Regions from separate parts of the Geobacillus sp. CX412 genome, predicted to be linked through region 3. Evidence: predicted binding sites of a transcription regulator. Region 3 holds the regulator's gene; each other region holds the start of a gene.
The links. The regulator CtsR, encoded in region 3, represses protease genes until heat stress. The targets are predictions, from matches to a motif close to ATGGTCAATAAAGGTCAAACA.

Region 1: clpP (ATP-dependent Clp endopeptidase proteolytic subunit ClpP) is a predicted target of CtsR. The motif match lies at 6,253-6,273, and genes of this name have one in related genera.
Region 2: NXM86_RS13460 (ATP-dependent Clp protease ATP-binding subunit) is a predicted target of CtsR. The motif match lies at 3,050-3,070, and genes of this name have one in related genera.
Region 4: clpB (ATP-dependent chaperone ClpB) is a predicted target of CtsR. The motif match lies at 5,637-5,657, and genes of this name have one in related genera.

What each region holds. Positions count from the first base shown of each region.
Region 1 is NZ_CP103461.1:384,392-392,347, forward strand. Features, by position in the region: gene NXM86_RS01885 (tetratricopeptide repeat protein) at 1-668, shown strand, start outside; gene trxB (thioredoxin-disulfide reductase) at 745-1,692, shown strand; partial or broken gene NXM86_RS01895 (8-oxo-dGTP diphosphatase) at 1,953-2,409, shown strand; gene rapZ (RNase adapter RapZ) at 2,428-3,321, shown strand; gene NXM86_RS01905 (gluconeogenesis factor YvcK family protein) at 3,318-4,289, shown strand; gene whiA (DNA-binding protein WhiA) at 4,323-5,285, shown strand; gene NXM86_RS01915 (HPr family phosphocarrier protein) at 5,303-5,560, shown strand; gene clpP (ATP-dependent Clp endopeptidase proteolytic subunit ClpP) at 5,609-6,199, opposite strand; tRNA gene NXM86_RS01925 (tRNA-Arg) at 6,436-6,507, shown strand; gene rpoN (RNA polymerase factor sigma-54) at 6,736-7,956, shown strand, end outside.
Region 2 is NZ_CP103461.1:2,578,491-2,586,446, forward strand. Features, by position in the region: gene NXM86_RS13445 (methyl-accepting chemotaxis protein) at 1-1,004, shown strand, start outside; gene NXM86_RS13450 (YkvI family membrane protein) at 1,056-2,099, opposite strand; partial or broken gene NXM86_RS13455 (FixH family protein) at 2,198-2,920, opposite strand; gene NXM86_RS13460 (ATP-dependent Clp protease ATP-binding subunit) at 3,134-5,308, shown strand; gene NXM86_RS13465 (hypothetical protein) at 5,552-6,097, shown strand; partial or broken gene NXM86_RS13470 (aldehyde dehydrogenase family protein) at 6,490-7,956, opposite strand, start outside.
Region 3 is NZ_CP103461.1:3,365,387-3,373,342, forward strand. Features, by position in the region: partial or broken gene clpC (ATP-dependent protease ATP-binding subunit ClpC) at 1-1,275, opposite strand, end outside; gene mcsB (protein-arginine kinase McsB) at 1,275-2,363, opposite strand; gene mcsA (protein-arginine kinase activator protein McsA) at 2,368-2,916, opposite strand; gene NXM86_RS17625 (CtsR family transcriptional regulator) at 2,930-3,391, opposite strand; rRNA gene rrf (5S ribosomal RNA) at 3,618-3,734, opposite strand; rRNA gene NXM86_RS17635 (23S ribosomal RNA) at 4,021-6,955, opposite strand; rRNA gene NXM86_RS17640 (16S ribosomal RNA) at 7,624-7,956, opposite strand, start outside.
Region 4 is NZ_CP103461.1:2,697,952-2,705,907, forward strand. Features, by position in the region: gene fabF (beta-ketoacyl-ACP synthase II) at 1-442, opposite strand, end outside; gene NXM86_RS14125 (beta-ketoacyl-ACP synthase III) at 478-1,410, opposite strand; gene NXM86_RS14130 (hypothetical protein) at 1,583-1,834, shown strand; gene NXM86_RS14135 (alpha/beta hydrolase family protein) at 1,923-2,654, opposite strand; gene NXM86_RS14140 (YjzD family protein) at 2,796-2,978, shown strand; gene clpB (ATP-dependent chaperone ClpB) at 3,029-5,623, opposite strand; gene NXM86_RS14150 (YjzC family protein) at 5,948-6,127, opposite strand; gene argF (ornithine carbamoyltransferase) at 6,245-7,183, opposite strand; gene carB (carbamoyl-phosphate synthase (glutamine-hydrolyzing) large subunit) at 7,180-7,956, opposite strand, start outside.

The DNA of each region.
Region 1 (7,956 bases), 460 kb from region 3:
CTTTTAAATGGCTATATCATTTATATAAAATGGGCTATGATGGAGATGATGCCTTTTATTATTGGCTTACCTATGCAGCCTATTATACCGGCCGCGAAGAATTAGCGAAAAATGTTTGGGAGAAGGTAATAAAAGTAAATCCTGACAAACGCGGAGAGGAGCCGTGGACATTTTCCTCTCTATCTGTCGACCATGAACTTCGGAGCATTATTCGTTGGTTTAACCAAACGAATATAGCAGAAATGTTATATGGACTTTATTTGCTTAGTCAATCGCCGTACAAAAATGATCCCGCGCTTTCCATTGCGATTCGTCGTTATTTGACTGATCATCCACTCCTTAGTCAATTTGCCGATTATTTTCTATTTCATATGACAGAAACGTCTCCTTCATATGTCATCAATAGCCATATCATTATCAATGAGTTATCGATGAAAAATAATCAGATCGATGAAAACATGTATATTTCATGGTTTTCCGTCGTCGTAAACGCATTGCCGACAAAAGAGCGATTTTCTAACCATTCTGCTTGGGCGGCGGCGATGGAGTATGTATGGCGGCAGCAGCAAGGGCAACGTGTAACACAAAAATGGATTGCGGATAAGTATCATATTTCATTATCAACGGTGAAAAAATATGTAAAGAAAGTGAAAGAGCTGTTATCGTGAGCAAATTAATAGACGCTCATTCGAAACTTCTATACGATAATGGTAAAAGACTAATCAATGAAGGAGTGGAAGCAGCGTGTCAGAGGAAAAAATTTACGACGTCATTATCGCGGGAGCCGGACCAGCAGGGATGACTGCCGCTGTCTATACATCTCGCGCCAATTTATCTACATTAATGATTGAGCGTGGTGTACCAGGAGGACAAATGGTAAATACAGAAGATGTGGAAAATTATCCTGGATATGAGAATATTTTAGGTCCAGAATTGGCGACAAAAATGTTTGAACATGCAAAGAAATTTGGTGCGGAATATGCATACGGCGAAGTAAAAGAAATTATTGACGGTGAAGCATATAAAACGGTGATTGTCGGCGATAAACAATACAAAGCACGCGCTGTCATTATTGCAACTGGTGCGGAGTATAAAAAACTCGGTGTACCTGGTGAAGCGGAATTTAGCGGCCGCGGTGTTTCTTATTGCGCTGTCTGTGACGGGGCGTTCTTTAAAGGAAAAAATCTCGTTGTCGTTGGTGGCGGGGACTCCGCGGTAGAAGAAGGGATCTATTTAACTCGCTTTGCTAATAAGGTAACGATCGTTCATCGCCGTGACCAATTACGTGCGCAAAAAATTTTACAAGACCGCGCATTTGCCAATGAAAAAATTGATTTTATTTGGAACCATACCGTAAAACAAATTAATGGAAAAGATGGGAAAGTAAACAGCGTGACACTTGTTCATACGCAAACGGGAGAGGAACGGGAATTTCCGTGCGATGGCGTGTTTATTTATATCGGCATGCTTCCGCTTTCGAAGCCATTTGAGAGCCTTGGCATTACGAACGAAAACGGATATATCGAAACGAATGAGCTTATGGAAACAAAAGTGCCGGGTATTTTTGCGGCAGGAGACGTCCGCGAAAAATCATTACGGCAAATCGTTACAGCAACGGGGGACGGAAGCATTGCAGCGCAAAGCGCACAACATTATGTGGAAGAGTTAAAGGAAAAATTAAACATAAAGTAACGAAATCGTAATAGACGTTTAATTCTGCTGTAACACGCATGAAACATTTTTTTTGTATGCTAAAAGTAAGTAATTGACCCCCTTTTATATAGATCTTTTTGTTCAGCACGGGTACCCTTTCCCCGTGCTTCTTTTTTTATGTGTGAACAAGTATGTGACAGGCTTCTTCATTGTAGTGAGCTGTAAGAAATAGTATAATAAAATAAATGAGATTCTAAGAATTTTGGATGGAGTTATGTAGTTATGTTGAGGTGAGCGTGTTGCAACGCGTGACGAATTGCGTTTTACTAAAAGATGGAAAAGTATTATTATTGCAAAAGCCGAAGCGGGGTTGGTGGGTTGCCCCGGGAGGAAAGATGGAACAAGGAGAATCCATCCGCGAAGCGTGCATTCGCGAATATCGCGAGGAAACAGGGATTTACTTAAAAAACCCAAAGCTCAAAGGAATTTTTACGATGGTCATCAAAGAACAAGAACAAATCGTTTCTGAATGGATGATGTTTACTTTTTTTGCTGAACAATTTGACGGAGAAAACGTTCCATATTGTGAAGAAGGAAAGTTGGAATGGCATCCGATGGAAACAATCCATCAGCTTCCGATGGCACCAGGTGATTACCATATTTTAGATTACGCGCTAAAAGGATCGGACATTATGTACGGGACGTTTATATACGAAAGATTTTGAGCTGCTTTCCTATCGGTTAGATCCCAGTTAATAGAGTGGAGGGAGAGGCATGAGCACAGGTTCGGCCAACCATATTCAAATGGTGATTATTACAGGAATGTCTGGCGCTGGAAAAACGGTCGCTATTCATAGTTTTGAAGACTTAGGTTTTTTTTGTGTCGATAATTTGCCGCCGACGTTGCTCCCAAAATTTTTGGAGTTGATGAAAGAATCGGGGAATAAAATGAATAAAGTGGCGTTAGTAATGGATTTGCGGAGCCGTGACTTTTTCGATAGTTTGTTTACCGCGCTAGACGAGCTGACGGAGCAATCATGGGTGACGCCGCAGATTTTATTTTTAGATGCGAAAGATTCGACGCTTGTGGCGCGATATAAAGAAACGAGACGCACACACCCGCTTGCCCCAAATGGATTGCCGCTTGAAGGCATCCGTTTAGAGCGCAAATTGCTCGAAGAGTTAAAAGGGCGGGCGCAAATTATTTATGATACGTCTGATTTAAAGCCACGGGAGTTAAGGGAAAAAATTTTACAGCAATTTTCTTCTCACACGCAACAGACGTTTACCGTCAACGTGATGTCGTTTGGCTTTAAATACGGCATTCCGATTGACGCTGATTTAGTTTTTGATGTCCGCTTTTTGCCAAATCCTCATTATATTGACCATATGCGGCCGAAAACAGGGTTGGATGAAGAAGTTTCCTCCTACGTGTTAAAGTGGAGTGAAACGCAGAAATTTCTTGAGAAACTAATTGATTTATTAGCCTTTATGCTCCCTCATTATAAGCGAGAAGGAAAAAGCCAGCTTGTGATCGCCATCGGCTGTACAGGGGGTCAGCACCGGTCGGTTGCCATTGCCGAATATATTGCCCGTTATTTTTCGAAAGATTATAAAACCCATGTGTCCCACCGTGACATGGAGAGGAGAAAGGAAAAGCATAAATGAGTGTGAAGCATCAGCCTAAAATTGTCATTATCGGCGGCGGAACAGGGCTCCCTGTATTGTTGCGCGGCTTGAAGCAGTATGCCATTGATATTACGGCAATCGTTACTGTCGCTGATGATGGCGGCAGCTCAGGAAGATTGCGCGATGAATTAGATATTCCGCCACCGGGAGATGTGCGTAATGTATTGGCAGCGCTGTCAGATGTCGAGCCGCTTATTGTTGAATTGTTCCAACATCGATTTAAAAACGGCAACGGTCTATCAGGACATTCGTTAGGTAATTTAATTTTGGCAGCGTTGACGTCCATTACCGGCGATTTTGTCAAAGCCATCCGCGAGATGAGCAAAGTGTTGAAAGTGCACGGACAAGTATTGCCAGCGGCGAATAAAAGCGTCGTTCTTCATGCGGAAATGGAAGATGGCGTCATTGTTTCTGGAGAATCGAAAATTCCTTATTCCGGCAAAAGGATTAAAAAAGTATTTTTGACACCGGAAAATATTGAACCGCTTCCAGAAACGATTGAAGCGATTCGTTCTGCGGATTTGATCGTCATCGGTCCGGGAAGTTTATATACGAGTATTTTGCCAAATTTACTTGTGCCGAAAATCGGGCAAGAAGTTTGTCAAGCAAAAGCAAAAAAAGTGTATATATGTAATGTGATGACCCAAGCGGGTGAGACGCTGCACTACACGGTAAGCGACCATGTCAAAGCGCTCCATGACCATATGGGATGTTTATTTTTGGATGTTGTTGTTGTGAATAATGGTCATATTCCGGAAAAAATTCAAAAACGTTATGCAGAAGAGCTGGCGGAACCAGTGAAGGATGATAGCGATCGGCTCATCGATTTAGGAATTCAAGTGATTCGCGATAATATCGTCAGCTATGAAGATCACGTCATTCGTCACGATACGAAAAAAGTGGCATCGTTACTTATTTCGCTGATTACAGCACCTCCTTCCTCCTGATTACGATGAATGAATCGTTGGAGGTGACTAACCATGTCGTTTGCGTCAGAAACGAAAAAAGAACTAACGAATTTGGAAGTGAAACCGTGCTGTTTAAAAGCAGAATTGTCAGCGCTTCTGCGCATGAATGGTTTGCTGTCTTTTTCCAATCAGCAAATACTTGTGGATGTGCAAACGGAAAATGCCGCGATCGCGCGAAGAATTTATACTCTTTTAAAAAAAGGGTATACGGTGACAGTAGAACTATTGGTTCGAAAAAAAATGCGCCTGAAAAAAAATAATGTATACATCGTTCGAATTATTGACGGCGCTCATGAACTATTAAAGGATTTAAAAATATTGAAGGAGGATTTTTCACTAATTCGCGTGATTTCACCAGAATTAGTGAAAAAAAAGTGCTGTAAGCGTTCTTATTTGCGCGGTGCGTTTCTTGCCGGAGGATCTGTAAACAATCCGGAAACGTCATCGTACCATTTAGAAATTTTTTCTCTTTATGAAGAACATAACAATTCATTATGTGAATTAATGAACAGCCACTTTTTTCTTAATGCCAAAACATTGGAACGAAAAAAAGGGTTTATTACGTATTTAAAAGAAGCGGAAAAAATCTCTGAGTTTTTAAATATTATCGGCGCACACCAAGCGTTATTGCGCTTTGAAGATATTCGCATTGTACGCGATATGAGAAATTCGGTAAACCGTCTTGTCAATTGCGAAACAGCAAACTTAAATAAAACGATTGGCGCTGCGCTTCGCCAAGTAGAAAACATTCGCTATATTGATGAAACCATCGGATTGAGCGCCCTTCCTGATAAATTGCGGGAAATTGCGGAATTGCGGATGATGTATCAAGACGTAACGTTAAAAGAATTAGGCGAGTTAGTATCCGGTGGAAAGATTAGTAAATCAGGAATTAATCACCGTCTGCGAAAAATTGATGAGATTGCGGAACGATTGCGGGCAGGTAAGCCTGTTGATTTTCATAAGTCATTATAAAAAAGGGGAGATGGAGAATGGTAGAGAAACAAGTAGAAGTGCGATTAAAGACGGGATTACAAGCACGCCCGGCAGCGTTGTTTGTTCAGGAAGCGAATCGCTTTTCTTCCGATATTTATCTAGAAAAAGACGGAAAGAAAGTGAACGCAAAAAGCATTATGGGGCTAATGAGCCTTGCGATCAGCACCGGTTCTGTCATTAAGTTGATTGCGGATGGTCCGGATGAAAACGAAGCAATTGAAAAATTGGCAAACTATGTACAAAAAGAAAAATAAAGAATAGGCTGCTTCTATGTCAAGCGAAGCAGCCTGTTTTTTCATATTTTATTTTTCATCTATGCGTGTTAATACACGGTCGATAATGCCGTATTCTTGTGCTTTTTGCGCCGTCATGAAGTTATCACGGTCTGTATCGCGTTCAATCACTTCGACTGGTTGGCCAGTATTTTCAGCAAGAATGCGATTTAACTTATCGCGCAAGAAGAGAATCCGTTTTGCGGCGATTTCAATTTCTGTCGCTTGACCTTGCGCGCCGCCAAGCGGTTGGTGAATCATAATTTCGCTGTTTGGCAAGGCAAACCGTTTTCCTTTTGCTCCTGCGGCAAGCAAGAACGCACCCATCGAAGCAGCCATACCGATACAAATTGTAGAAACGTCTGGCTTAATAAATTGCATCGTATCATAAATTGCCAAGCCAGCAGTAATCGAACCACCTGGGCTATTGATGTAAAGCGAAATATCTTTTTCAGGATCCTCGGCCGCTAAAAATAATAATTGGGAAACGATCGAGTTTGCCACTTGGTCATCAATTGGGCTGCCAAGAATAATAATGCGGTCTTTTAATAAACGAGAATAAATGTCATAAGCACGTTCTCCGCGGCTTGTTTGCTCAATAACTGTAGGAATTAAATTCATGAAGCTTCCTCCTTTACCAATCGCTTAATCGTATGTACCTCTATCATACCTAAATGGTCAATGAAGGTCAAACAAAAAATATTGGCCTTACTTTATTATTATTCGCTATAAACGTAGGACATCCCTTTTTTCATCATAACCCCTTTTTCATTTTTTAAACGCATTTTCCCTCTTGCAATATAAAGGTGTTTTCAATATAATTGAATATGCAACTGATAATAGCAACTAAATATAATGCCCTCGTAGTGTAGTGGATAGCACGAGAGATTCCGGTTCTCTTAGCGTGGGTTCGAATCCTGCCGAGGGCGTATCAAGTGAAAACCTGCTGCGAAACGCAGCAGGTTTTTTTGTGCCTTGAATATAATATAATTAACAGTCTGGCTCGATGATCGACTGTTGCGTACCAATCTGCCTTTTTGAATGACGGATAAAGTTCAGTCACCGCCAATGGTTTTATAAACAATAGGTTTAACAATTATTTTTTTATATACCGCCGGGGCGACAGTATTGTACAATAAAAAAAAGGGGGCTTGACAATGAGGGCCGAATTATTGCAGGAGCAGCGACTGAAGCTATCGCTTACAAAGGAATTGACTCAAGCAATTGAACTATTGCAATATTCTGCTGTGGAATTACAGTCCTTTTTGTATGAGCAGTCGTTGGAAAATCCTTTTCTCGAAATTCGCGACTACCGGTTAAAGCGAAACTTCCGCAACTTATCGGATAAGGAAAAACAGCAGTGGATTGAAAATATGAGCACTTATTCGGAAACGCTTTCATCATATTTAACTGCACAGCTTCCAGCTCTTTCGCTTTCGGAACACGAAGAACGCATCGTGCATTATATGATTGCTTGCCTTGATGAAGATGGGTATTTGCGGGTAAATATCGAAGAAATTGCAGAACGATTTGCTATTTCCAAACAGGAAGCAGAAAAGGCGCTTCAGATCATTCAGTCATTAGAGCCGGCTGGCGTTGGCGCCCGCAACTTGCAAGAATGTTTATATTTACAGTTAAAGCGCTTACCATATCGCGATGAATTCGCGGAACAGATTATACAGCACCATTTTTCGTTATTTGCCGAAAAAGCTTGGAAAACGTTGGCGAAACAACTTGGCGTGGATATCGCTTCATTGCAGCGTGTATGGGATTTAATTCGCACGCTTGAACCGCGTCCTGGCATCCATTATACAAAAGAGAGACCGCATTTTATTGTTCCCGATATAATTGTCCAACGCAGCGAAGAAGGTGATTGGCGCATTTTTTACAATGAAGATGTGCATCCGGAACTCATCTGGAATCGGGGATACGAGCAAAAGATTTCCAGCTGTCAAGACGGGCAGGTTCACGCGTTTGTAAAAGATAAATATCGCCAGTTTTTATGGTTAGCAAAAAGTCTGGAACAGCGCAAACAAACATTGCTGAACATTATGCATGTCATTGTCGATAAACAAAAACAATGTTTTGAAACTGGTTTTGCAGCCTTAAAGCCCCTTACAATGCGCGAAGTTGCGGAAGAGCTTGGCATTCACGAATCTACTGTCAGCCGCGCGGTAAAAAACAAATATGTTCAAGCGCCGTTTGGCACAGTGGAACTTCGCCGCTTTTTTTCAAGCGCTGTTTCTTCTGTTTACATGGATGAAGATGCTGCCTCTTCTGTAAAAGTAAAAATGTTTATCAAGCAGTTAATTGAACAGGAAAATAAGCAGCAGCCGCTTTCTGACCAAAAGCTCGCCGATTTATTACATGAGCAATAC
Region 2 (7,956 bases), 790 kb from region 3:
AAGTGCGGACAAAGCGAAAACGAAACGAATTTCATCAAATCGCTTACGAACTTAATAAAATGATTTTAGGCATCCGTACGATTATTACCGAGCTAGCAAAGGCGGTCAAAACGGTCAATCAAGTCAGCGAAAAACAGCAATTGGAAACAAGACGGCTTTCTGAATCGTCTGATGAAATCGCGGCAGCGATGGAAACATTTCGCGAAGGCACAAAACAGCAAACGGTATCAGTAGAACAGGCAAATCATTTCGTCATGCAGATGGTAAAACGGGTGCAAAACATGCAAGAAGAAGTAGAACGCGTCGTTTCACAGGCGAAAAGCGCTCTCACATCGATGAACGAAGGAAACCGTCTCATTGAAGAAACAAAACAAAAAATGGATACCATGCAACAAGAAATAAACAAAACAACCGCATTAATCCATGCTGCAGCGCAAGAAGCAGCCAACGCCCAAGACATGATTTCGTCCATTCGTACGATTACAAAACAGACGAACTTGCTGGCATTAAATGCGTCGATTGAAGCCTCGCGTGCAGGAGAAGCGGGAAAAGGCTTTGCCATCGTCGCCCAGGAAGTTCGCAAGCTCGCCGAAGATACGAACACATTTGCCGCTCAAATTTTAGCTTCGTTGCAAACGATGGCATCAGTACTCCAAGATGCCGTGCAGGCGGTGCAAGAAAATGAGCAGCATGTCGAGAAAACAAAACTTTCCTTATGGAAAACGGGAGAAACGTTTACATTATTTCAGCATATGTTCACCCAATTAAATGAGCTGCTGCAACAAAATAAAATACATGTCGAATCGGTAACGGTGAACGGACAAAACCTTCAGCGGCTCATTGGCGATATTAACGCGATTGCCAGCGATTTTACAAACATGGTGCAAGAAACTACCGCCGGATTAGAACAGCAAACAATAGCCATTCACGAACTAGCTAAAGAAGCAGATGTTTTGCTTGCATCCGTCCATGAGCTAGAAAAAATCATACAGCGCTTTCGCTAATCATCAACAAAACAGCCGTTTTTCCACGTCAATGCGGGAAAACGGCTGCTGTTACGGGCGCGGTACTTTGCGCACCCATAATAGAAAAAGAAATGCAAAACTGATGTAGCCAAATATCGGATATAAAAATGATAAGAGCTCACTGTAGCGGAATAAGCTGACCATATACAGCACGATAAACAACACGGCAAAAAACAAGACGTTAGGAATAGAAACGAGCGTGCGCGCCTGCCGCTGCAGGCCAAAAATGCCGCCGATAATAGACGTAAAAATTTCCCCGTAAATCACAATGATATACACCCAGTAAAAAACGGCGAAAAACGAACGGATCACTTCCGCCATCGGGATATCGTAATTCATTGCATATGGAAACGATAAGAGCACAAAATGGCTGCTTAATAAAATGCCGGTAAGCAGCAGCCCGCCAAGCACTGCGCCGCGCCGCACCATGCGCTCATCTCCCGTCTCGCAAGCCAGCGGCACAAGCACAGGTTGCGCCATCGCCAAATTAAACGCCGCATACGAAAAAGGGGAAAGAAAGGCTTTTAATGAATAGTCTGCCGCTTCCAGTTTCGTTTCACACAATTCTCCCATGGTAATCAGCTTTCCAAACGCAATGGCGCTAAATAGCACCATCATCGGAACAATCAAGGCGTTTACTCCAAATAGCCCTTTTATATCGTACATCATGACTAACAGCGATAAACATAACGTCGCCACAATTCCGATCTGCCGCGGCAACCCGAGCTGTTCCTCAAACACCGCGCCTGCGCCGGCCATCATCACGGCGGTGACTCCGACAATCATCACCGTCATCATGATAGAAATAACCGGGCTCATTGCCCTGCCAAATAAATAGCGGTTAAACTGTTGATAAGAGGCGGCCTTCACTTTCCGTGCCATCACCATCATGCGCGCGCCACCCCACGTAAACAAGATGCCGCTGATGATAATGCCAATCGTTCCGGACGTTCCGTATTGCGTAAAAAACTCGATAATTTCTTTTCCAGTAGCAAACCCCGCGCCGACGACAGTGCCGACATAAACGGCGGCGATTTGCCAAGCTCCTGACCACTTTCCAGCCACTTCTGCCATCTCCCTCTCCTTGTCCACTATTCACTCCCATATATATGCCGACATAGTTCAATAAAGACGAGATGGCAGTAAAAAAGATGCCGCTATAGGGCATCCCTTCATTGCACCGTAATTTGCTCTACTTGATGTTCGTGAAGTTGTTCCGTTTCTACATGAATTTTTACAGAATATGTCCCTTTTTCTTGAAACGACGTTGCTGCCTCGTATTGGCCTGCTTGTTTTTCGCTTGCTTCGATAAACAGGTGCTTTCCGTTATCTTTCCACACTTCAAAACGAACGGTAGCGCCTGCAAGCGGCTTGCCATCATGAGTAATATGTACCGTTAAATGCGCTTCTTTATTTACGGAAAATTATTTTTCATGAAGCATCATCATGACATCGGCATGATGGTGTTCATCACCATGATGTTCCTCTGCATGATTTTGCGGCTGATCGCTCGGTGTGCCAACAACGATATCTTTTTTCGGCATATTATGCATATTTCGTGCTGTCACGTGGCTAATAACCGAATACGTCCCCGGCTCGGTAAACGTCTTTTTCACAGAATATTTGCCATCACCATCATTTTTGGCAGTTAACATCTCGTGCTTCTCGCTTCCATGTTTCCACACTTCAAACTTCACTTCATCCGCATCATTCACTTTTTCCCCGCCGTATGTCACGATACAAGAAAGTGTCGTTTCCTTATTTAATTCAATATGATCCGGTGTCTGAAGTTGAACTTCAAGCATTGCTGGCTTTTCCTCTTGCTTTTCCTGGCTGCAGGCGGCAAATAAAAGCAATATTAACATCAATGGCAAAAACAGCGAAAGCTTTTTCATTTTTTTACTTCCCCTTTGCTCTATTTTCTAGACTTAACTATACCATAACTTTTTCTTATCCGTACATTATTCACTATTCCTTCAAAAACATTTCACGGTTACAACAAATTTTTTTGTAAAAAACTCTTGAAAGTCAAAGATGGTCAAAGTATAATAAAATCAGAAAGTCAAAGATAGTCAAAGTCAAAAGAGCGAAAAAGGAGGTTATGCCTCATGCTTTGTCAAGTATGTCATCAAAACGAAGCGACGGTATTTGTCAATTTGCAAATCAATCATGAGAAAAAGCAAATGCACCTTTGCCACGAATGTTATGAAAAACAAAAACAAGAGCTGACTATTCCGATCAATTTCGGTTTCGATAATTTCTCGTCATTCCCATTTGATGATTTCTTGATGAACGGATTTTCACCAATTTCAGAAACGCCATTTTCAGAAATGAACGCGCCGCAACCGAATATCGCACAACCATCGAAACGAAACAGAAAAGGCGGCGGTTTCTTGGACCAATTCGGCCGCAACTTAACACAGCTTGCGAAAGCCGGTCTGATTGACCCAGTCATCGGACGCGATAAAGAGATTGAACGCGTCATTGAAATTTTAAACCGCCGCAATAAAAACAACCCGGTATTAATCGGGGAACCAGGTGTCGGTAAAACAGCGATTGCCGAAGGACTCGCCTTGAAAATCGCTGAAGGGCAAGTTCCGGAAAAACTATTAAACAAAGAAGTATATTTGCTTGACGTCGCATCGCTTGTTGCGAATACAGGCATTCGCGGTCAATTCGAAGAGCGGATGAAACGGCTCATCGCTGAATTGCAGCGCCGGAAAAACGTCATTCTCTTCATCGATGAAATTCACTTGCTTGTCGGCGCCGGTTCGGCGGAAGGCTCGATGGACGCGGGCAACATTTTAAAACCAGCGCTCGCGCGTGGGGAATTGCAAGTCGTCGGTGCCACAACGTTAAAAGAATATCGCCAAATTGAAAAAGACGCTGCGCTTGAACGCCGTTTCCAACCAGTTATCGTGCATGAACCAACGGTCGAAGAAGCGATTACGATTTTAAAAGGGATTCAGCCGAAATACGAGCAATTCCATCATGTGAAATATACGGACGAAGCGATTGAAGCGTGCGTCAAATTGTCGCACCGTTACATTCAAGACCGCTTCTTGCCGGACAAAGCGATCGACTTGTTAGACGAAGCCGGCTCCAAAGCGAACTTGCGCCTCGGTCCGACAGATGAAAAACAAATTCAAGAACGCCTTGCGCAAATCGCCAAAGAAAAAGCAAAAGCAGTGAAAGAAGAAAATTTCGAACTGGCAGCGAAATTGCGCAGCGAAGAGTTGAAATTGGAAAAACAATTGCAAAACGGCGTAAACCAAGAACGCCCAGTTGTCGATGTTGCTGATATCCAACGCATCATCGAAGAGAAAACAGGCATTCCTGTCGGCAAACTGCAGGCCGATGAAAAAGAAAAAATGAAACATTTAGAAGAAAACTTAGCGAAAAAAGTCATTGGCCAAGAAGAAGCGGTCAAAAAAGTCGCCAAAGCAATCCGCCGCAGCCGCGCGGGATTAAAAGCAAAACACCGCCCAATCGGTTCGTTCTTATTCGTTGGTCCGACTGGCGTCGGAAAAACGGAGCTGGCGAAAACGTTGGCAGAAGAGCTATTCGGCTCAAAAGATGCAATGATTCGCCTCGACATGAGCGAATACATGGAAAAACATTCGGTATCGAAATTAATCGGTTCGCCTCCTGGCTATGTCGGTCACGAAGAAGCCGGCCAGCTTACAGAAAAAGTGCGCCGCAATCCATACAGCATTATCTTGCTTGACGAGATTGAAAAAGCGCACCCAGATGTGCAACACATTTTCCTTCAAATTTTAGAAGACGGCCGTCTCACTGACAGCCAAGGACGCACCGTAAGCTTTAAAGATACAGTCATCATCGCAACAAGCAACGCCGGCGTGACAGACAAAAAAATTACGGTCGGATTTGAAAAACAACAAACACAAACAAGCATTCTCGACTCATTAAACGCATACTTCAAACCAGAGTTTTTAAACCGTTTCGATGCGATTATTGAATTCAAATCGTTGAAAAAAGAACATATGCTGCAAATTGTTGATCTCATGCTTGACGAAGTAAAAGCAGCAATGCGCGAACAACACATCGACCTTGACGTTTCGCAAGCGGCGAAAGAAAAATTAGCCGAACTCGGCTACCATCCAGCATTCGGCGCTCGTCCGCTCCGCCGCGTCATCCAAGAACATGTCGAAGACAAAATCGCCGATGTGCTGCTGGATGAAAACGATCAAGTCAAAGCGATTCGCATCGATGTCGAAAACGATGCGATTGTCGCCAAACCTTTGCATAAACAAACCGCCTAATCCCTTAATGGGAAAGGCGGTTCTTTTTTTGCCCATCCTTATTCGCTTGTACGTTATCACATTATTCCAGATTGAAAGATAATTACAAATTAGATGCATACCTTTACATGGGGTGTTGAACTGCCAGACTTAATGTCCTGCGAATAAGGTCGCCCTTTTCGAGGACAAAGGAAACGCGCATAAAACGAGAAAGGTTGTTAAACAATAGTAGCGCTCAACAAAGATATATTATGAGGTGATGGAATGAAAGTATGGTCTAAGTTTTTAATCTGTATATGTTTGCTATTTACGTTTCATTTACCTGTTCAGGCGCAGAATATTACCATTCCAAAACAAGCAGTAAATATCCAACGTGCCGCAAACTTAAAGGATTTAGTAAGCGGCTCAACATTCATTGCTTATGGTTGGTTCGATACTTCTTTCCAGAAACAGCCGTTAAATAAGTCTGTACAAGGCGGGAAGCTCGTTAATTTTGTACAAAGCTTTCATGTCGACAAATATTTAAAGGGAACCGGCGGCAAAATCATTAACGTGTTATCAACCGGGATTGAACCCCTTCCTGATCCTTTACATCCTCTCAACAAAGTTTATCCAGGACCGATGGCTGAGGGCCGATATGTTTGCTTTCTAAAACCTGTTAAAGGAACAGAATTGTATACCATTGTCGGGGGATGGCAAGGAGTCTACCCTGTTTACGAAGGAAAAACCATTTCCTTGAAAGAAGAAGGCTTTCCAGAGTTAAATCAATTAACGCTTAGACAATTCGAAGCAAAAATCAAATCCCGCTAAATATCGTACACAGAAAAGATAGGCGGCAAGCCTATCTTTTCGCAATAGATGCAGCAAGCTTCCTTCATAATCAAACGGAAAATAAATAAAAAAGATGATTGTAAAGCCCATTCATTTCCAATTTACATAATTCATTCGACAATCCTTTGTTTTCTCACATTTCGATGAACTACAATATCCTCTATGTATATTTTGATCGAGCTTAGTATCAATTACTAAAACGAATTATTCTTAAAGTATATACATTCATTCCCCGATTGTTTTGGCAGGAACAAGGAAGAGATCCTTCATGAATGGATGGCATTACAAAAAATATGGAGGTAGATATTAAAGAAAGCATCCGCTTTGATGAGCAGATGCTTTTTTACATATTGAAATATATCTAGAATGGCTTAGTTCATGTTTACCCAGACACTCTTCACTTCTGTATAGTTATCTAACGCGTAGCTGCCACATTCACGTCCGATGCCTGATTGCTTATAGCCTCCAAATGGACTTGCCGCGTCAAATACGTTATAGCAGTTCACCCATACCGTACCCGCTTTAATGCGATGTGCGAGGTAGTGGGCTTTCTTTATATCCTGCGTCCAAACACCAGCAGCTAAACCATAAAGTGAATCGTTTGCCTTTGCAACAAGATCATCTAAATCATCAAACGGCATCGCCGCTACAACTGGGCCGAAAATTTCTTCTTTTGCGATGGTCATTGAATGGTTCACATCAGCAAAAACTGTTGGAGCGACGAAATAACCTTGTTCGTACGGGATAGTACCGCCTACTACTAATTCAGCTCCTTCTTCAATTCCTTTATCAATATATCCTTTGACGCGTTTTTGCTGTTCTTCTGAAACCAGAGGGCCCATTGTCGTCTCTGGCAATAAACCATTGCCTTGTTTAATTGTTTTTGTAAGAGAGGCTAAATCAGCTACTACATTGTCGTACATTTTCTTTTGAACATATAAGCGGCTTCCTGCGCAGCATACTTGACCTTGGTTAAACATAATTCCCATAAATGCGCCAGGAACTGCCTTCGTCAAATCTGCATCAGGCAAAATGATGTTCGGGGATTTACCGCCAAGTTCAAGTGTTACCCGTTTTAATGACTCGCTTGCTTGCTTCATGATTTGTTTTCCGACAGCCGTTGAACCTGTGAAGGCGATTTTATTCACTAATGGATGATCCACTAGTGGCGCACCCGCTGTTTCGCCATAGCCAGGTACAATGTTGACAACACCTTTCGGAAATCCAACTTCTTCTATTAATTTTGCTAAGTAAAGAGCAGATAGAGGTGTTTGCTCAGCAGGCTTTAAGACAACTGTACAACCTGTCGCAAGGGCAGCGCCTAGTTTCCATGCAGCCATTAATAATGGGAAGTTCCACGGAATAATTTGTCCGACTACCCCCACTGGTTCATGACGCGTATAGTTAAAATAGTTTCCTTGAACAGGGATGGTTTGCCCCACAATTTTCGTTGCCCAGCCTGCATAATAACGGAGATGTTCAATCGCTAAAGGTACGTCTGCATTAGATGTTTCGCGAATTGGTTTCCCGTTGTCCAATGTTTCAAGCTGTGCTAATTCTAATTTATGCTCTTCCATTAAATCAGCCAGTTTATAAATTAAGCGGCTTCTCTCAGCTGCGCTCATTCTTGACCATGGTCCACGATCAAACGCTTCTCTTGCCGCTCTTACTGCCAAATCAATATCCTCCGGACCTGCTTCTGCTACATCCGCTAACTTTTCACCAGTTGCAGGATTGACTGTTTCAAACGTTTTACCAGAAACGGAGTCTACCCATTCGCCGTTTATGTACATTTTTTTACGCCGTTTAAAAACTCTACTAATCTAGGGCTTAATTCC
Region 3 (7,956 bases):
TGCGTACTTCCTCAAGTTTTTGCTCAAGCTCCTTTAATTGTGGAGGAGCAGTAAACGAACGAAGGCGAACTTTCGAACAAGCCTCATCGATTAAATCGATTGCTTTATCTGGAAGGAAACGGTCAGTAATATAGCGGTCAGATAATTTTACTGCCTGAATGATTGCTTCATCCGAAATAGATACACGGTGATGCGCTTCATAGCGATCGCGCAATCCTTTTAAAATTTGAATCGATTCTTCTACCGTCGGTTCATCGACGTAAATTGGTTGGAAACGACGTTCTAATGCCGCGTCTTTTTCAATATATTTCCGATACTCATCCAATGTAGTCGCACCAATGCATTGCAACTCCCCACGGGCAAGCGCTGGCTTCAAGATGTTCGATGCGTCAATCGCACCTTCTGCACCACCTGCGCCAATAAGCGTATGGAGCTCATCAATGAAGAGAATGATATTTCCTGCTTGACGAATCTCATCCATCACTTTTTTCAGACGATCTTCAAATTCACCGCGGTATTTTGTACCAGCTACTACCGTTCCCATATCTAACGTCATTACTCGCTTATCGCGGAGTGTTTCTGGAACCTCATTATTTACGATTTGTTGCGCAAGACCTTCAGCAATGGCTGTTTTCCCAACCCCAGGTTCTCCGATTAACACCGGGTTATTTTTTGTACGACGGCTTAACACTTCAATAACGCGCTGAATTTCCTTGCTTCTGCCAATAACAGGGTCTAATCTTCCTTCACGAGCAATCGCCGTTAAATCGCGAGCTAAGCTGTCTAATGTTGGTGTACTTACGTGTGAAGCACCGCCTCCTGAATGACCGGAAACAGACTCATTGCTTCCAAGCAGTTGCAACACTTGTTGGCGCGCTTTATTAAGACTTACTCCCAAATTGTTAAGTACGCGGGCCGCAACTCCTTCACCTTCACGAATAAGACCTAGTAAAATATGTTCTGTTCCTACATAGGAATGGCCAAGCTTTCTCGCTTCATCCATCGATAGTTCAATTACTTTTTTCGCACGCGGCGTATAATGGATCGTATGGGAAACTTCATGACCGCGACCGATTAACGATTCTACCTCTTTTTGAATTTTTTCTGGCCCAAGCCCTAAAGCCATTAATGCTTTTGCTGCAATTCCTTCCCCTCGCGAATTAAACCTAATAAAATATGTTCCGTTCCAATGTTATTATGGCCAAGGCGTATTGCTTCCTCTTGAGCTAGCGCCAATACTTTTTGCGCCCGCTCCGTAAATCTTCCAAACATCATTATTCATCACCCTCCATCGCTTTTCTTTCTTCCATTTTTAGACGTTCGCGGATTAGTGCCGCCCGTCGAACATCCCGTTCTTCCGGTCTTAGCACGCCGCCTGCATACTGTTGTAAAAATCCAGGTTGAGTTAAAATCATCAGCTCATTTAAAATATTGCGCGAAATATTTTTAATATATCCTAAGTCAATTCCTAAACGTACATCAGACAAACATTGCGCTGCTTCTTTAGATTCAATAACACGGCTATTTGCTAATATCCCATAAGAACGGAATACTCTGTCTTCTAATTGTATGTTTAAAGTTTTGACTAATGTCTCCCTCGCCATTCTTTCCTGGGCAATTAATTGTTGAACAACGCTTTTCAAATCTTCCACAATATCCTCTTCCGACTTTCCTAATGTAATTTGATTTGAAATTTGGAAAATGTTACCTAACGCCTCACTGCCTTCTCCATATGTTCCGCGTACTACTAATCCTAGTTGGTTGATTGCTGGAATAATGCGGTTTATTTGCTGTGTTAAAACGAGAGCCGGGAGATGCATCATAACAGAAGCGCGCATCCCTGTTCCAACGTTTGTCGGACAGCTTGTTAAATATCCGAGTTTTTCATCAAACGCATAATTGACATGTTCCTCAATCCAATCATCAAGCTCATTAGCCACTTTTAACGCTTCTGTTAATTGAAGACCAGGAAATAAACATTGAATACGAATGTGATCCTCTTCATTAATCATAATGCTTATTTCTTCATTTTCTGAAAGCAAGCACGCCCCAAAAGGAGAATCTTCTGCCAAATGCGGGCTAATTAAATGCTTTTCTACCAATACCCTTTTTTCAATCGGTTGAAGCTCTGACATTTTTAACAATTCAAAACGACCGACAGACGGGTAAAAACGATGAGCAAATGTTTGCTCAAACAATGAAACAATTTGCTGTGCTTCCTCATTGTTAAATACTGTTGGAAACTGAAAATCAACAATGTTTCTTGCTAAACGGATACGGCTGCTTAACACGATATCAGAATCAGGCCCCTCTTGACTCATCCAAGAACTGACCGCCGTATTAAAAAACTTCTCAAACGACATATAACTACATCTCCCCCCCTCGATGTTGATGCAACTGATATTCAAGAGAGCGAATTTGATCACGAACCTCTGCCGCCTTTTCAAATTCTTCTCTCGCCACAAGTTCTTGCAGTTTTTGTTTTAACATAGCAATTTGCTTGCGCAGATGGAGTGTTCCACCTTTTCGTTTCGGTATTTTTCCAGCATGGGTTGTATTTCCGCTATGGAGTCTTTTTAATATTGGTGGTAAATATCTAGCAAATGTGCGGTAACAGTTTGAACAGCCGAAACGGCCTGTTTTTGTAAACTGATGATAAGTCATTGTACACTTCTCGCATTGTAAAATATCGGTGCTTTGGAACGGGCTTGACGTCATTTCTTTCATTGGAGATGAAAAATTAAGCAGGCCAGCTAATAAATTATTAAAGGAAAAGTCATCATTTCCGTAAAACATAAACATATCACTATTCTCTTGAGCGCATTGTTCGCAAAGATGAAATTCGGTTTTTTCGCCGTTTATAATTTTCGTAAAATGCACTGTTGCCGGTCTTTGATTGCATTCCTGACATATCAACTTTATCCCCTCCCTACTTATATTTTAGCGATATCAACATCGCTCTTAGCATGCGTGCTCTCAATTCATCACGTTGGGGCAAATCGATGTATAATACAGAACGGTCCATTACGCTTAGCATAATCTTTGCTTCTCGTTCGGTAATTACTTTTTCCTCGACAAGACGATCAATAATATCTTCCGCATTTGATTGACTAATCCGATGCTGGATTAATTCTAACAGTTGATCAATTAACTGTGCTTCACTTTTTGTTTTCACTTTCATAATGCGGATGTAACCACCGCCACCGCGCTTACTCTCAACAATATATCCTCGCTCTAGCGTAAATCTTGTATTAATAACATAATTAATTTGTGAGGGAACACATTGAAATTTATCAGCAATTTCACTTCTTTTGATTTCCACAATGTCTTTACCGCTCATATTTAATACCTGTTTTAAATATTGCTCAATAATATCAGAAATGTTTGGCACTCTACCTCCTCCTTACAAACCAAGTTGACTTTGACTATATTTGACCTTACTTCTACTATATAGTTTATTATAAAAAAATGCAAGGGTCACTCACAAAAATGGCTAGTCATATGATTTCCTTTTTTTTTCGAAAATGAAACATGATTTTAGGTAATAAAAGGAAAGGGTAAGCAAATATAGAAAAAAAGAAGCATGCCTTTCATTAAGGCATGCTTCTTTTTACATTGCCTAGCAACGACCTACTCTTGCAGGGGCGCTGGCCCCAACTACCATCGGCGCTGGAGAGCTTAACTTCCGTGTTCGGGATGGGAACGGGTGTTTCCTCTCCGCTATTGTCACTAGGCAATTATCTCAATTGGACATTTATTATTATATTCCAATCATCACGTTTGTCAAGAGGGATTTCGTTCCCTCAAAACTAGATAACCGTCCGTTTGGAAGAAGCCGTCTTGCGTAGGCGGCCTACGCTTTTCCATTGTCTAGCTCCTAGCGTCCTCCGCTTTTCGCTTTGTCTAGCTCCGGTGCCTAGCTCTCTTGCGCCAAATAACCTTCTCCCTTGAGGTGCAAGCACCTCTACGGGCGAAGAACATTTTCCTTTTGGCGCTAAGCGCTCGCCTCCGCTTTTCCGCTTGGTTAAGTCCTCGATCGATTAGTATCCGTCAGCTCCACGTGTCGCCACGCTTCCACCTCGGACCTATCGACCTCGTCATCTTCGAGGGATCTTACTCGCTTGACGCGATGGGAAATCTCATCTTGAGGGGGGCTTCACGCTTAGATGCTTTCAGCGCTTATCCCTTCCGCACATAGCTACCCAGCGGTGCCCCTGGCGGGACAACTGGTACACCAGCGGTGCGTCCATCCCGGTCCTCTCGTACTAAGGACAGCTCCTCTCAAATTTCCTGCGCCCGCGACGGATAGGGACCGAACTGTCTCACGACGTTCTGAACCCAGCTCGCGTACCGCTTTAATGGGCGAACAGCCCAACCCTTGGGACCGACTACAGCCCCAGGATGCGATGAGCCGACATCGAGGTGCCAAACCTCCCCGTCGATGTGGACTCTTGGGGGAGATCAGCCTGTTATCCCCGGGGTAGCTTTTATCCGTTGAGCGATGGCCCTTCCATACGGAACCACCGGATCACTAAGCCCGACTTTCGTCCCTGCTCGACCTGTCCGTCTCGCAGTCAAGCTCCCTTGTGCCTTTGCACTCTACGAATGATTTCCAACCATTCTGAGGGAACCTTTGGGCGCCTCCGTTACCTTTTGGGAGGCGACCGCCCCAGTCAAACTGCCCACCTGACACTGTCTCCCACCCCGATAAGGGGTGCGGGTTAGAATTTCAATACCGCCAGGGTGGTATCCCACCGGCGCCTCCACCGAAGCTGGCGCTCCGGCTTCTCAGGCTCCCACCTATCCTGTACAAGCGATACCAAAATTCCATATCAGGCTGCAGTAAAGCTCCACGGGGTCTTTCCGTCCTGTCGCGGGTAACCTGCATCTTCACAGGTAGTATGATTTCACCGGGTCTCTCGTTGAGACAGTGCCCAAGTCGTTACACCTTTCGTGCGGGTCGGAACTTACCCGACAAGGAATTTCGCTACCTTAGGACCGTTATAGTTACGGCCGCCGTTTACTGGGGCTTCGGTTCGCACCTTCAGCCTTGCGGCTTAAGCGCTCCCCTTAACCTTCCAGCACCGGGCAGGTGTCAGCCCCTATACTTCGCCTTTCGGCTTCGCAGAGACCTGTGTTTTTGGTAAACAGTCGCTTGGGCCTTTTCACTGCGGCTCTCTCGGGCTCATCACCCAAGAGAGCACCCCTTCTCCCGAAGTTACGGGGTCATTTTGCCGAGTTCCTTAACGAGAGTTCTCCCGCGCACCTTAGGATTCTCTCCTCGCCTACCTGTGTCGGTTTGCGGTACGGGCACCTCTCACCTCGCTAGAGGCTTTTCTTGGCAGTGTAGGATCGGGGACTTCGGGACCGATGGTCCCTTCGCCATCACGGCTCAGCCTTTGCGCCAGACGGATTTGCCTATCTGGCAGCCTAACCGCTTGGACAGGCTATTCCAGCAGCCTGCTCGCCCTACCTTCCTGCGTCCCCCCATTGCTCAAACGGTGAGGAGGTGGTACAGGAATCTCAACCTGTTGCCCATCACCTACGCCTTTCGGCCTCGGCTTAGGTCCCGACTAACCCTGAGCGGACGAACCTTCCTCAGGAAACCTTAGGCTTTCGGTGCAGAGGATTCTCACCTCTGTTTTCGCTACTCACACCGGCATTCTCACTTCTAAGCGCTCCACGAGTCCTTCCGGTCCCGCTTCGGCGCGCTTAGAACGCTCCCCTACCGATGACGGGCGGTCATCCCACAGCTTCGGTGGCACGTTTAGCCCCGGTACATTTTCGGCGCAGAGTCACTCGACCAGTGAGCTATTACGCACTCTTTAAATGATGGCTGCTTCTAAGCCAACATCCTGGTTGTCTGGGCAACTCCACATCCTTTTCCACTTAACGTGCACTTTGGGACCTTAGCTGGTGGTCTGGGCTGTTTCCCTCTCGACCACGGATCTTATCACTCGTAGTCTGACTCCCAAGGATAAGTCGTTGGCATTCGGAGTTTGACTGAGTTCGGTAACCCGATGAGGGCCCCTAGCTCAATCAGTGCTCTACCTCCAAGACTCTTCCCTTGAGGCTAGCCCTAAAGCTATTTCGGGGAGAACCAGCTATCTCCAGGTTCGATTGGCATTTCACCCCTACCCACACCTCATCCCCGCACTTTTCAACGTACGTGGGTTCGGGCCTCCAGTAGGTGTTACCCTACCTTCACCCTGGACATGGGTAGATCACCTGGTTTCGGGTCTACGACGACGTACTTAACGCCCTATTCAGACTCGCTTTCGCTGCGGCTCCGTCTCTTCGACTTAACCTCGCACGTCATCGTAACTCGCCGGTTCATTCTACAAAAGGCACGCCATCACCCATAAACGGGCTCTGACTACTTGTAGGCACACGGTTTCAGGTTCTCTTTCACTCCCCTTCCGGGGTGCTTTTCACCTTTCCCTCACGGTACTGGTTCACTATCGGTCACTAGGGAGTATTTAGCCTTGGGAGATGGTCCTCCCTGCTTCCGACGGGATTCCCCGTGTCCCGCCGTACTCAGGATCCACTCGGGAGGGAACGAAGTTTCGACTACAGGGCTGTCACCTTCTCTGGCGGGCCTTTCCAGACCGCTTCGTCTACCCCGTTCCTTTGTAACTCCCATGTGAGTGGTCCTACAACCCCAAGAGGCAAGCCTCTTGGTTTGGGCTGTTCCCGTTTCGCTCGCCGCTACTCAGGGAATCGCGGTTGCTTTCTTCTCCTCCGGGTACTTAGATGTTTCAGTTCCCCGGGTGTGCCCTCCATACCCTATGGATTCAGGTATGGATACTGCTCCATTACGGGCAGTGGGTTTCCCCATTCGGACATCTCCGGATCAACGCTTGCTTACAGCTCCCCGAAGCGTTTCGGCGTTTGCCCCGTCCTTCATCGGCTCCTAGTGCCAAGGCATCCACCGTGCGCCCTTTCTAACTTAACCATGCGAAAACAGCTTCACGCTAGCCGCCTTCGCTTCTCGGCTTCTTCCTTTGTCTAGCTTCGGCGCCTAGCTCTCTTGTCAAATAACCTTCCCCCTCGAAGTGCAAGCACTTCTGTGGGTGAAGAACATTTGACTTCGAGAGCTAATCGCGGCGCCTCCGCTTTTTTTCTCGGTTATCTAGTTTTCAAGGAACCAACTTATTTCCTGCATCCGCTCATAGACGCAGGCGCAAGGCGACTACTTGAGTATGCTTCCTTGCAGCCTTGCGCCGAGGAATCCAGCTTCCTTGAATCCGCTGGTAGACGCAGGCGCAAAACGGATTGATTGAAGAGAACATAAACATGTTCCCTCAAAACTGAACAAACCCGAAGCGTCCACTTCCGACTAGCCCATAAGGGCAGCCGCTTCCGCTTTTCGTACTGTCTAGCTCCAGCGCCTAGCTCTCTTGTGCCAAATAACCTTCCCCCTCGAAGTGCAAGCACTTCTGCGGGTGAAGAACATTTGGCTTCGAGAGCTGATCGCGGCGCTTCCGCTTTTCGTACTGTCTAGCTTCGGCTCCTAGCCCCTCGGGCCGCTTCGGTCTCGCTGCGGCGGCAACAGCCTCCTCGCGAGCCCTCCAGCGCCTGTCGGGGCTAACCAGTCGCCTTCGCTTTTCGTATCATCCTTAGAAAGGAGGTGATCCAGCCGCACCTTCCGGTACGGCTACCTTGTTACGACTTCACCCCAATCACTTGCCCCACCTTCGGCGGCTGGCTCCCTTACGGGTTACCTCACCGACTTCGGGTGTTGCAAGCTCTCGTGGTGTGACGGGCGGTGTGTACAAGGCCCGGGAACGTATTCACCGCGGCATGCTGATCCGCGATTACTAGCGATTCCGGCTTCATGCAGGCGAGTTGCAGCCTGCAATCCGAACTGAGAGCGGCTTTTTGGGATTCGCTCCCCCTCGCGGGTTCGCAGCCCTTTGTACCGCCCATTGTAGCACGTGTGTAGCCCAGGTCATA
Region 4 (7,956 bases), 670 kb from region 3:
ATACTTGCCCTGCTGCCATATCCGGAATCATCATCGGCACAAAAAACGGGCTTACGCGACGGTAGCCGCGTTGTTGGAAAATTTCAAACTGCTGTTCAAACGTTTCCATTCCGCCGATGCCAGATCCGATCCAAACGCCGACTCTTGCCGCATTTTCTTCTGTAATTTCTAATTTTGCATCTTTTACCGCCATCAACGAGGCAGCGACAGCATATTGCGTAAAACGATCCATTTTACGTGCTTCACGTCGATCCATAAAGTCTTCCGGATTGAAATCTTTCACTTCTGCTGCTACTTTTGCCGGGAATTCATCTGGATTGACACGAGTAAGCATCCCTATTCCCGACTTGCCGGCAATAATGTTTTTCCATGTTGTTTCCACATCGTTTCCAAGCGGTGTTACTGCACCAAGACCTGTAACAACGACTCGTCTTTTTTCCATCGCTTCCGTCTCTCCTTTTTATCCGTATTGAGCTGCTAGCGGCCCCAACGTAAAGCGATTGCACCCCACGTTAATCCGCCGCCAAATCCAACCATAATTATGAGATCATCATCTTTGATTTTACCTGCTTCTAATTCTTCGACAATAGAAATCGGAATGGAAGCCGCTGAAGTGTTTCCATATTTTCGAATAGTTGTTGACATTTTCTCCTCCGGCAGTTCAAGACGCTGCCTTGCCGCCTCGACAATGCGAATATTCGCTTGATGTGGAATGAGAAAATCAACGTCGTTTTTCGATAATCCTGCTTTTTCTAAGACGTGAATGCACGATTCACCCATTTGACGAACGGCAAATTTAAACACTTCTCTACCGTTCATTACGATATATTCTTCTTTATATAAATGTTTTCCTCCTGTTCCGTCTGCACCTAATTCAAACGATAAAATACCACGTCCCTCGGAAACAGGCCCCATCACGACCGCACCAGCACCGTCGCCAAATAGCACTGCCGTATTGCGGTCATTCCAATCGATGATTTTGGATAATTTTTCAGCTCCCACTACCAATATATAACGATATGCGCCATTGTCAATAAATTGGCTTGCTGTGACCATTCCATAAATAAAGCCGGCACATGCCGCGCTAATATCCAATGCTGCTGCTTTTACCGCTCCAAGCCGTTCCTGCAGCATGCAGGACACAGATGGAAATGCCCTGTCAGGAGTTACCGTTGCTACTAAAATTAAATCAATATCTTGCGGAGAAATTTTTGCGTCCTCGATCGCTTTTTTCGCTGCAAAATATGCCATATCGGAAGTATCCATATCATCAGTGGCTATTCTTCGTTCTTCAATTCCCGTTCTCGTCCGAATCCATTCATCAGACGTATCCATCATCTTTTCCAAATCAAAATTTGTTAACACCTTTTCCGGCAAATACCGGCCGATTCCAATAATACCTGCTCCCACACTGAACATCTCCTTTAGTAGTATATAACCAATTATTATTACTTGGTACTAATTTTATCGGAAATAGAAAAAACGCGCAATAGAAATATGCAACACATGTGATTTGTCTAGTCACTTCTTAATTTTTTACATACAGTGCTAATAAAGATAAAGAAAAGGAGGCGGTGTTACGATGGATGATAAAGAGCAGTCAAAACAACCTAGCGAGCAGTTAGATCGTTTTTCCCGTTTAATGTTCGGTCCCTTTCCTCCACGATCTCATCAATCACATGATAATCCAGCTGCTCGTACGGAGTCTTCTTCACAGCAAGACATTGATTTTATGCAGATCATTCAAAATATTGATACGCTGGTCGCTTCGTTTGACCAATTAAAACCATTGATGAGAAAAATTACTTCTTTGGTAGATATGTTTAAAAAATAAGAGGCGTCGTTAGACGGCGCCTCTTTTATTATTAACTCTTAATAACTAACAATAATTCCTCTACCGTTCCGATCATCAATAGAGGAATTCATGGAAGCTCATTATATTGTTGAAAAAATTGATCGATCGCTTTGCCAAATTGGTACCGTTTTTCCGGCAAACAATAAATCACATGAACGTTATGGTTAGTCGTCCTCATCCATTGCTCATATTTTCGACAATGTAGAGAGGATGGGTAAGGAGTAATTCCTGATAATTGCCATATTTTTATTGGAACTTGATGCGGAACAAGCAGCAGTGAAGGAACCGCTTTTTCGGCATTTGCCTCGTCTATATCGTATGCAAGCGCTATTTCTCTTGCCATTCGCTTATAAAAAAACTTATTTTCCTTTTCATACTCAAGTTGAGCGCGTAAATCTAGACAAGGGCTTAACATCACAATCGCGCGGATTTGCTTTGGCATTGTTTCAAGGAGCTGCAAAGCCACAAGCGCTCCCATTCCTTCCGCAAGAATATAAATACGATTGTTTAATATTTCACTTTTTAATACGTAGTAAATAAGTTGCTTAGCCAAGCGTACGGCTTTAGGACTTCCCCAATGCCGGCCGTATAAATGAGAGTAAAAAATGGTATAACCATATTCGAGCAACTCGCAAAGAAGATGATGGCGTCCTTTGTGCTCTATCCAAAAACTTGTATGTTCATTAACAAAATGATTCGTATCGCCAATAATAAAGACAGCAAATCCGTTTGGGCGCTCTGGCAAATGAATGATACACCACTGATCGTCGAGCTGAAAAAATCGTTGTTGAATCGTCATTGATATCCACCCTTGTTTTTACGATGCATAATTGTACAATATACAGTATGCGGAACGAAAAAAAAAGTACGGGTATATGCCTAAAAGATCAAGTTGTGGTAAGATAAGAAAAGGAAGCTAGAGAGATTGGGGGGAAGAAGCATGCGGCTTTTTTGGACGTTTTTCTGGACGTTCCTTTTAGTGCAAATGGCTACATACGTCATTGGCTCTATGCAAGGAATTCCATATAATTTTTCAACAGGGGCTTTATTAGGGGCGATCTTTACTATTTTGGTTATTATTGTAGCAAGCTTGATTCCTGATGAACCGATAGAACACCACTAAGAAAAACTAACAACAAGGCTGTCCTAAAATGAAGGACAGCCTTGTTTCTATTATTGGACTTCTACAACGATTTGCCCGTTCCGATAATCCACTACAACCGTGCTGTAGTCTTTCACACGTCCGGCGACAATTTCTTTTGCAAGCGGTGTTTCAATTTGCTTTTGCATAAATCGTTTTAACGGACGCGCCCCGTAAACCGGGTCAAATCCAGACTCGGCGATATATTCTTTTGCTTTATCTGTCAAAGAAAGCGAAATATGACGGTCGCTAAGCCGTTTCGCTAATTCGTTCGCAAACTTTGTCACGATTCCTTTTATTTCATTCATGGTTAACGGCTTAAATAAAACAATGTCGTCGATTCGGTTTAAAAATTCCGGACGGAAATGCGCGCGCAATTGCTGTAATACTTGCTCACGCGTCTCTTCTTTAATCTCTCCATTTTCCGTAACTCCTTCTAGCAGTAAATGCGACCCGATATTCGATGTCATAATCACAACCGTATTTTTAAAATCAACGGTACGTCCTTGCGAGTCAGTAATACGCCCATCATCCAGCATTTGCAATAAAATATTGAACACTTCTGGATGCGCCTTTTCAATTTCGTCTAACAGGATGACGGAATACGGTTTGCGCCGCACCGCTTCCGTTAGCTGTCCTCCTTCTTCATAGCCGACATAGCCCGGAGGAGCTCCAATCAAGCGAGAAACAGCATGTTTTTCCATATACTCGGACATATCGATGCGGATCATTTGTTCTTCACTGTCAAACAACGCTTGTGCGAGCGTTTTTGCTAGTTCTGTTTTCCCGACTCCTGTCGGTCCTAAAAAGATAAAGGAACCAATCGGACGATTAGGATCTTTAATGCCAGCACGCGCCCGCAACACCGCATCAGCAACAAGTTCAACCGCTTCATCTTGACCGATGACTCGTTCATGCAGCAATTCGTGCAGACGCAATAACTTTTCCCGCTCTCCTTCGACTAATTTCGTTAACGGGATTCCCGTCCATCGCGAAACGATTTCCGCAATTTCTTCCTCTGTTACTTCTTCGCGGAGAAGACGGCCTTCTTGACTATTTTCATTCATTTGTTGTTCAAGCTGCTTTAATTGTTTTTCTAACTGCGGAATGCGGCCGTGACGAAGTTCTGCTGCTTTATTTAAATCGTATTCATTTTCCGCTTCTTCTAATTCCCGCTTTGCTTTTTCCAGCGCTTCGCGAACGTCACGCACGCGCTGGATAGCTTCTTTTTCCTGCTGCCATTGCGCTTTCATACTGTTCGCTTTTTCCCGTAAGTCAGCCAGCTCTTTGGTGAGCGCTTCAAGACGTTCTTTACTCGCTTCGTCTGTTTCTTTTCGCAATGCTGCTTCTTCGATTTCCAATTGCATGACGCGGCGCATCACTTCATCCAGCTCCGATGGCATGGAATCCATTTCGGTACGGATGGTCGCACATGCTTCATCGACTAAGTCAATCGCTTTGTCAGGCAAAAATCGATCCGAAATGTAGCGATCGGCCAATGTCGCCGCCGCAACAAGGGCACGGTCATGAATTTTCACTCCATGATGAACCTCAAACCGTTCTTTTAAGCCGCGCAAAATCGAAATCGTATCTTCCACGCTCGGTTCTTCGACAAGAACTTGCTGGAAGCGCCGTTCGAGTGCCGGATCTTTCTCAATATATTGCCGGTATTCGTCAAGTGTGGTTGCACCGATACAATGCAACTCGCCGCGCGCCAACATCGGCTTTAACATGTTGCCCGCATCTATCGCTCCTTCTGCCCTTCCGGCACCGACAATCGTATGCAATTCATCGATAAATAAAATAATTCTCCCTTCGCTTTTCTTTATTTCATTCAATACCGCTTTTAGACGTTCTTCAAATTCGCCGCGAAACTTCGCCCCGGCGACGAGTGAACTCATATCTAAAGCAAAAATCGTCTTATCCTTCAATCCTTCCGGAACATCTTTGCGAACGATGCGTTGCGCCAATCCTTCTACAATTGCCGTTTTCCCAACACCCGGTTCCCCGATAAGCACCGGGTTGTTTTTCGTTTTGCGTGATAAAATGCGAATAACACGGCGAATTTCGCTATCACGACCAATGACAGGATCAATTTTTCCCGCTTTCACTTCAGCGACTAAATCGCGGCCGTATTTTTTTAATGCTTCATATGTAGCTTCTGGATTTGGACTTGTCACGCGCTGATTCCCCCTTATTTCCGTCAATACGTGCAACAATGAAGAACGGTTAATGTTGTAACGATGAAAAAGTCGTCCGATATCATCGGCCTCCGATGTAAAGGCAAGCAGTAAATGCTCAACAGAAATATATTCGTCTTGCATATTTTTTGCTTCTTCTTCCGCTTTTGTCAACAATCGCTGCAGTCGTTGGGACATATAAAGGTTTTCCGCACCAGCCCCAAGCACTTCTGGCTTTTTCTTTAACAACATTTGCAGTTCATGAGTGAATGCGTCTATATTAACTCGAAGCAGTGTGAAGATTCTTCTCGCAAGCCCTTCTTCTTGCTGCAATAATGCGAGCAGCAAGTGTTCGACATCGAGTTGCTGATGATGGCGCCGAATGGCAATCGATTGAGCCTCAAGAAAAGCCTCCTGCACTTTCTCCGTAAACTTATTTGCGTTCATCGACTTTCCCTCTCTTTTGACCTTTTTTGACCTTTAAGTATATTATAGCGGATGCCGACTTTTCTTTTCAAATAGAAAGCCACTCCAATATAGGAATGGCTTTGTAGTGGGGAATATACGGAACCAGGATGGCGACATTTCGCCGTTGCTCACAGGACGTGGGCAGCCTTTAGGCGAAATTGGGCCGCCTCCGCTTTTCTTCTTGTCCAGCTCGGCGGCTAGCTCTCTTGTGCGAAATAACCTTCTCCCTTGAAGTGCAAGCACTTCAGCGGTCGAAGAACATTTCGCTTCGAGAGCTGTTCGCGCCGCCTCCGCTTTTCTTTATTATGGTTTTCTCTTATATGTCCAGTGGCGATTGTGATTTGATGTTTCCGGGAACGTATCTCCTGCTTTTAGTTTTATTTTTTTTGGATTTTTGACGTTATCACCTGTTTCGCCAATTTCAATATATATACCGTTGTTCGGCGCTTTGTCGCCTGGTTGGAAATGGCGCTGTTGTCCCATTGCAGCATCCCCCTTATCCGAAGTATATTTTTATCATTCCCGTCTGTTCCTTTGTTCATAACCATACAAATAATGGCTGCATGAAAAAAGCACCGGCATATCTCCGGTGCGATTTCGTCATAATAACGATAGTAAAATCGCCTTCTGTACGTGAAGCCGATTTCCGGCCTGTTGGAAGACAAACGAATTTGGTCCATCAATCACATCGGCTGTTACTTCTTCATCGCGGTGGGCTGGCAAGCAATGAAGAAACATATAATCAGGTTTTGCATGTTTTGCTAATTCGCAATTGACTTGAAACGGTTGAAACACCGCAAGACGCTGCTCGCTTTCTTGTTCTTGCCCCATGCTCGTCCATACGTCTGTATAAATGATGTCCGCGTTGGTGACCGCTTCGACTGGATTATGCGTGACTGCAACATTCGCTCCTGTTTGTTTTCCAATTTGCATTGCCGCATTTACATACTTCTCTTTTGGCTCATAACCAGCCGGGCAAGCGATCACACAGTCCATGCCAACTTTTGCAGCCGCAATCATAAGCGCGTGTGCGACGTTGTTGCCATCACCGACATAGGCAAGTTTCAATCCTTTTAACGTGTTCTTCACTTCATAAATCGTTAATAAGTCAGCCAGCGCTTGACACGGGTGATCATCATCGGTCAGTCCGTTAATAACCGGAATCGTCGCATATTCAGCGAGCTCCTCCAATTTTTGATGAGCGAATGTGCGAATCATAATCGCGTCAACATATTGCGATAATACTCTCGCCGTATCGGCGATCGTTTCTCCTCGTCCAAGCTGCAAATCATTGCTATTTAAATAAAGCGCACTACCACCGAGCTGGGTCATTCCCACCTCAAATGATACTCTCGTGCGGGTGGATGGTTTTTCAAAAATCATCGCTAACGTTTTTCCAACAAGCGGAGTATACAATTGTCCGGCAAGCTGTTTTTGCTTTAATTCCTTGGCAAGTGTCAACAAATAATGAATATCTTCTGTTGAAATGTCCATTAATGTTAAAAAATCTTTTCCTTTTAATGAAACGACTGTTTTCATATAATCACCGCTTTCTCGATTTGTTTTTTCTTTTCAAGCCATTCTTGAATGGATGAAACAGAAAACTTTTTCACACCGACTGCTTGTAAAAAGAGACAGAACGTTTCGATTTCTGTAAACGTCATAATTTGCCGGGACAACGCAAGCATTCTATATTGGCTGTTTCCGTCTTTTTGCAAATCTAAAAACGCTAACGCTTCCTTTCGTTTTATCCATTCGGAAAACGGTATGTCGGAAACAATGATTAATTGTTTTTCCTTTATAATTTGAAGAAGTTCATCGCTTATTTCACCGTTCACATAAATTTCTCGTGCTTTATGTTTTTTTGCTAAATACGAATAAAACGCCTTTGCCGCCGCTTCTTCCATTGTTTTTGCAATGCTGATTCCCTCTCCCGTCGACTTCATTTCTGGTCCAACAAGCGGATCGACTCCCGGCAATTTATATGTCGAAAATACCGGATATTTTAAAACAATATATGGCAAGCTCGCCAAACGCCGCTGTTTTTCGTCAACGACATCGCTTAAACATTTCCCAAGCAATAATTTTGTCGCAATTTGCGCGAGCGGTATGCCTGTTGCCTTGCTGACGATCGGAACGGTCCGGCTTGCGCGCGGGTTCACTTCCAATACGTATACCTGATCGTTGGCAATGACATATTGAATATTCATAATGCCTTTAAATTGTAATTTCTTTACAATTTTTTCGGCGTACGTAATGATTTTGGATTGTTCTTCATCCGTAATCGTTTGCGCTGGCAGCATTGCATAGCT